Regions from separate parts of the Brevundimonas sp. AC546 genome, predicted to be linked through region 2. Evidence: predicted binding sites of a transcription regulator. Region 2 holds the regulator's gene; the other holds the start of a gene.
What was found. The regulator HrcA, encoded in region 2, represses chaperone genes, less so after heat shock. The targets are predictions, from matches to a motif close to GTTAGCANTCNNNNNNNNNGANTGCTAAC.

Region 1 (3,205 bases), 320 kb from region 2:
CTGCTGGCCCTGGCCCAGGTGTTCAACGTCGATGGGTTGAACCGGCCGGCGCGGACGGTGGCGCCCTATGCCCACGCCCTGCGCCGTCTGCCGTCCTTCCTGCAGCAGCTGGAGATGGAGTCGAACGGCAAGCGGGTGCATCGCGACGGCACGCCTGTGACGCGCCAGACCTGCCCCGTCGTGTTCGGCGAACCGGGCACCAACGGCCAGCACGCCTTCTTCCAGCAGATCCATCAGGGACCGCAGACGGTGCCGGCCGAGTTCGTGATCGTGGCCCATACCTTGACTGGGGGGACGCATGCCGATGCGCCGGAATCGCCGCTGTGGTCGAATGCCCTGGCGCAAGGCCAGGCCCTGATGCTGGGCAAGACGACCGAGGCGGCCAAGGCCGAGGGTCTGGCCCAGGGTCTGTCGGAGGAAGAGGCGACCCGTCTGGCGCCCCACCGCACCTTCACAGGCAACCGCCCCTCGACGGCCATCGTCATGGAGCGCCTGACGCCCCACGCCCTGGGCGCCCTGTTGGCGCTGTATGAGCACAAGACCTTCGTCGAGGGCGTGATCTGGGACATCAACAGCTTCGACCAATGGGGCGTCGAGCTGGGCAAGGTGCTGGCCAAGGCGATCCTGAAGGACGTGGACGCCGGCGGGCCGTCGGCGGACCTCGATCCGTCGACGGCTGCGCTGATGACGCGCCTGATGGGCTGACAAAGAAAGGGCCCGGCCTTGCGGCCGAGCCCTTCGTTTTTCTCAGATCGCCACGCGATTACCAGCGGCGGTCGTGACGGTAATCGCGGCGATCGTCGCGACGATCATAACGTTGCTCGCGGCGATAATCGCGGTAGTCGCGGCGCTGCTCGTAGCGCGAGTCCCGGCTGTTGATGCCGTGCTCGCGTTCCCAGTGGCCCTGGTTGCGGTAGCACTGGCCGCCGCGATAATATTCGCAGCCCGAACCGCGGTTCGAAGAGGAGGCCACCGCGCCGATCGCTGCGCCGCCTAGGGCGCCGCCGGCGATGTAGCGACCGTCGCCGTTGCCGTAGATGGCGCCGGCCAGCCCGCCGACGGCGGCGCCGATCAGGGCGTTGCGGCCGGCGTCGTCGCGATCACGCGACTGGGCCGAGGCCGGGGCGGCCATCAGGCTCAGGGCCATGACCGGGGCGGCGACGACGGCGGTGATCTTCAGCAGCTTGGACATGTTCCGTCTCCTTTATCTCGTTGCTCGATCTGCGTTCCGACAGGAGAATGCCTCGAGCGTTGAAACGGTTCTATCGGCCCGCGCTTGAACGACCCCAGAGGTCTGCATTCATTTTCGGTTCATGCGCGCGTCGCGTTGTCGCGGAAGTTTCGCAGGCGATTAACGGTGTCGCCGCTTGACGATGCCCCCCCGTCTGCCTAACTCCCGCTCGCGTTGGCACTCTCGCCGGTCGACTGCCAAAACGGCGATCGCGTGAAGGCCCGCTCACGATTTCAGAACGCCCCGATCCGGGGGTTTTACCAAGGGAGAAGTCCGATGGCGTTCCGTCCGCTCGGCGACCGCGTGCTGGTCAAGCGCGTTGAAGAAGAATCCAAAACCAAGGGTGGGATCATCATTCCCGACACCGCCAAGGAAAAGCCGCAGGAAGGCGAAGTCGTCTCCGTCGGCCCCGGCGTCCGTGACGAGTCCGGCAAGGTGAACGCTCTGGAACTGAAGGCCGGCGACCGCATCCTGTTCGGCAAGTGGTCGGGCACGGAAGTGAAGATCGACGGCGACGACCTGATCATCATGAAGGAATCCGACGTTCTGGGCGTGCTCTCGTAAGCACCCGCGTCGACGACCTTCTTCAACGTAATCAATAGATAGGAGCTGCCCGCATGGCCGCTAAAATCGTACACTTCAACACCGACGCGCGCGACAAGATGCTGCGCGGCGTCAACGTTCTCGCCAATGCCGTCAAGGTGACCCTGGGTCCCAAGGGCCGCAACGTCGTGATCCAGAAGTCCTTCGGCGCTCCGCGCTCGACCAAGGACGGCGTTTCGGTCGCCAAAGAGATCGAGCTGGAAGACGCCTTCGAGAACATGGGCGCCCAGATGATCCGCGAAGTCGCTTCGAAGACGAACGACAAGGCGGGTGACGGCACCACCACCGCGACCGTCCTGGCTCAAGCCATCGTGCAAGAGGGCCTCAAGGCCGTCGCCGCCGGCATGAACCCGATGGATTTGAAGCGCGGCATCGACAAGGCCGTCACGCTGGTCCTGCAAGAGATCAAGGACAAGTCCAAGCCGGTCTCGAACAACTCGGAAATCGCCCAGGTCGGCACCATCTCGGCCAACGGCGACAGCGAAATCGGTGAGCTGATCGCCCAGGCCATGGCCAAGGTCGGCAACGAAGGCGTCATCACCGTCGAAGAAGCCAAGACCGCCGACACCACCGTCGACGTCGTCGAAGGCATGCAGTTCGACCGCGGCTACCTGAGCCCTTACTTCATCACCAACGCCGACAAGATGGAGGTTCAACTCGAAGAGCCGCTCATCCTGCTGTTCGAGAAGAAGCTGACCTCGCTGCAAGCCATGCTGCCGATCCTGGAAGCCGTGGTGCAGTCGGGCCGTCCGCTGCTGATCATCGCCGAGGACATCGAAGGCGAAGCCCTGGCGACCCTGGTCGTCAACAAGCTGCGTGGCGGCCTGCGCGTCGCCGCCGTCAAGGCGCCGGGCTTCGGCGATCGCCGCAAGGCCATGCTGGAAGACCTCGCCATCCTGACGGGCGGCCAAGTCATCTCGGAAGACCTGGGCATCAAGCTTGAGAGCGTCACCATCGACATGCTCGGCAAGGCCAAGAAAGTCTCGATCACCAAGGACGACACCACCATCGTCGAAGGCGTCGGCGAGAAGGACGCGATCGAAGCCCGCGTGGCCCAGATTAAGCGCCAGATCGAAGACACCACCTCCGACTACGACAAGGAAAAGCTGCAGGAACGTCTGGCCAAGCTGGCCGGCGGCGTCGCGGTTCTCCGCGTCGGCGGTTCGACCGAAGTCGAAGTGAAGGAAAAGAAGGACCGCGTCGACGACGCCCTCAACGCCACGCGCGCCGCGGCTGACGAAGGCATCGTTCCCGGCGGCGGCATCGCCCTGCTGAAGGCCTCCAAAATCCTGGCCGACGTCAAGGGCGACAACGCCGACCAGAACGCCGGCATCGCGATCATCCGTCGCGCCCTGCAGGCTCCGATCCGTC
Region 2 (3,205 bases):
TTCCGCCGAAAGCGGCGGCGGCGATCGTCGAATGCCGCTGCGCCAGGTCGAGCAGGACGCCTCGACCTATAGCCGGGCGGCGATCGGATGGCGGGGCGCCGAGGGCGGCCTATCGTTCAGCGTCGGCGCCCTGGACGAACGGCTTGGGCCCTTGGGCGCCTTCCTGCCCGGCGGGTCGGATTTCGCCCTGCCGTCACGGACCGCCTTCTATGCGCTTGGCGGGGACTGGACGCTGACGCCCGGTCTGCGCCTGATCGGCGAGGGGGGCATGGGATCGACCCGGATCGAGGGGCGGTTCTTGTCGATGGATCAGGCGGCGATCAGTTCGAACTGGCGGCTGGGCCTGCTGACCGGCTGTTCGATGATCTGCGATCGGATCAGCTTCACCCTGTCGCAGCCGCTGCGGATCGAGAGCGGAACCTTCTCGGCGCTGCTGGCCGATGTGCCGGTCGAATATTTCGATCCTCTGACCTATTCGCGCCGAAGCTTCTCGGCGACGCCCAGCGGTCGTCAGATCGATTTCATCCTGGGTGGTGAGCGTCGGTTGTGGGACGGCTCCAGCATGACGTTGCAGGCCGTCGCCAGCCGTGAGCCACGCCATGTGGCGGATGCGCCCCCGGAGTTCGCCCTGATCGGAGCATGGCGGCGTCAGTTCTGACCGACGCCGCCTCCTGAACCGGGATCAGGCCTTGCCGTCGAAGGCCTGACCTTCGGGCGCCTGTGCGGCCCCATAGGGGTTGGAGCCTTGCGCGCCAGAGCCCTTGGCCGCGACCACGACCATGGCGGGCCGAACGGTGCGGCCGAACAGTTCGAAGCCGGACTGCATGGTCTGGAGCACCGATCCGCCGGGCACGGTGTCTGACGGCTGTTCCATCATCGCCTGGTGCAGGTGCGGATTGAAGGCCTCGCCGGCTTCCGGCGCGACGCGCTTCAGGCCGTTGCTATCGAAGGCCTGAAGCAGGGCCTTCTGGGTCAGTTCCAAGCCGGTCACCAGGCCGGCGGTGGCGCCCTCGGCGTCCTTGGGCGCGGCCATCAGGGCGCGTTCCAGATTGTCGGCCACGCCCAGCAGGTCCTTGGCGAAGCGCTGGATGGCGAAGGCGCGGGCGTCGTTCTGCTGCGTCTCCGAACGGCGCTTCAGATTCTCCATCTCGGCGGCGACGCGCAGGGCGCGATCCTTCCACTCGTCGCGTTCGGCGATGGTGGCGTCCAGCGGCGCCAGATCATCGCTCCGAGTTTCAGAAGGATGGGCGTCCAGGCCGTGTTCGGCGTCGGTCTCGGCCGCGTCCAGGGCGTCGAAGTCGTCATTAAGGGGTTTGTCGCTCACTTGTCGTTCCCGTCCAGCATCCGGCCCAGCACTCGGGCGGTATAGTCCACCAACGGAATGACACGGGCGTAGTTCAGTCTTGCGGGGCCTATGACGCCGATGGCGCCCAGAACCCGTTGTCGGCCGCTCATATAGGGCGCCGCGATCACGGCGGAACCCGAAAGTGAAAACAACCGTGTTTCTGCGCCGATGAAAATGCGCACGCCCTGGGCCGCATCGACGCCGTCCAACAGGCCGATCAGCTGTTCTTTCTGCTCCAGGTCATCGAACAGGACGCGCACCCGCTCCAGGTCGGCCAGGCCTTCGGTGTCCTGAAGCAGGTTGGCGCGGCCGCGCACGATCAGGGCGCGCTCGCGGTCGGGTCCGCCCGACCAGGCGGCGAACCCGTCCTCGACCAGGCGGGCGGCGGTCTGATCCAGTTCGCGCCGAGCGATCTCCAGCTCGTGGGTCATCTCGCGCTTGGCGTCGGCGAAGGGGCGGCCGCGTAGGCGCGCGTTGAGGAAGTTGGAGGCCTCGACCAGGGTCGAGGGCGTGACCCCCGCCGACAGGGTCATGATCCGGTTCTCGACCGTGCCGTCGTCGGCGACGATGACGGCCAGGGCCTGATCCCCGCCCAGAGCCACGAACTCGACGTGTTTGACGCCGGAATCGCGCACCGGACTGGACACCACCCCTGCGCCGCCCGCCAGGCCGGACAAGAGGTTGGACGCCTCGTCCAGAGCGGATTCGAAGTTCCGGCCCCGCCCGGCCAGCCGCCCGTCGATCTCGCGCCGCTCCTCCTTCGTCAGGTCGCCAACTTCCAGCAGGCCATCGACGAACAGCCGCAGGCCTGCGTGGGTGGGGATACGCCCTGCCGAGGTGTGGGGCGCGGCCAGCAGACCCGCCAAGGTCAGGTCCTGCATGGTGTTGCGGATCGAGGCCGGCGACAGGGCGATGCCCCCCAGCGACAGGGTGCGCGACCCGACCGGCTCGCCTGTCTCCAGATAGCTCTCGACGATGCGGCGGAAGATGTCGCGGGCGCGAGCGTCCAGCCCCGCCAATCCTGCAAGGGACTGGACGCCATCGAACGGCGGGGTTTTGGGGGCATACAGGCTCACGGTTTCAGGATAAGCACCGCCGCCACGGCTTCCAAGGCCAGACTTCCAAGGAGTGCTCTCAATGCGCCATTCGCAACGCACCGACGACCAACTGCGTCCCGTGACCATCGAGACCGGCGTCAACCGCTATGCCGAGGGCTCGTGCCTGATCACCTTCGGCAACACCAAGGTTCTGGTGACGGCTTCGGTCGAGGAGAGCATTCCCGGCTGGATGCGCGGCAAGGGCCAGGGCTGGGTCACGGCCGAATACGGCATGCTGCCCCGCGCCACCCACACCCGCGGCCGCCGCGAGGCTGCGGCGGGCAAACAGTCGGGCCGGACGCAGGAGATCCAGCGGCTGATCGGCCGTAGCTTGCGCGCCGTCGTCGATCTGAAGGCCCTGGGCGAGCGTCAGGTCGTGCTGGACTGCGACGTGATCCAGGCCGACGGCGGCACGCGCACGGCCTCGATCACCGGCGCCTGGGTCGCCATGGCCTCGGCCCTGAACTATCTGCGCGACGAGGGCGTGCTGAAGGCTGACCCGATCCTGGACCAGGTGGCGGCCGTGTCGTGCGGCATCTGCAACGGCGTGCCGGTGCTGGATCTGGATTACGAAGAGGACTCAGAAGCCGAAGCGGATTCGAATTTCGTCCTGACCGGCTCTGGCCAGATCGTCGAGGTCCAGGCTACCGGCGAGAAACGCGGCTTCTCGCGCGCCGAGTTCGACCGGCTGTTTTCGCTGGCCGAGGTCGGCTGCACCGAACTGTTCGCCCTGCAGAAGGCGGCGCTGGCGGCGGTGAAGCGA

Region 1: a site for HrcA is predicted at 1,405-1,433, ahead of groES (co-chaperone GroES). Genes of this name have one in related genera too.

The regions. Positions count from the first base shown of each region.
Region 1 covers NZ_OZ409849.1:2,341,698-2,344,902, forward strand. The annotation lists gene pgi (glucose-6-phosphate isomerase) at 1-705, shown strand, start outside; gene ACZZZD_RS11500 (hypothetical protein) at 764-1,192, opposite strand; gene groES (co-chaperone GroES) at 1,508-1,795, shown strand; gene groL (chaperonin GroEL) at 1,849-3,205, shown strand, end outside.
Region 2 covers NZ_OZ409849.1:2,018,841-2,022,045, reverse strand. The annotation lists gene ACZZZD_RS10025 (S8 family peptidase) at 1-658, shown strand, start outside; gene grpE (nucleotide exchange factor GrpE) at 683-1,324, opposite strand; gene hrcA (heat-inducible transcriptional repressor HrcA) at 1,321-2,415, opposite strand; gene rph (ribonuclease PH) at 2,483-3,205, shown strand, end outside.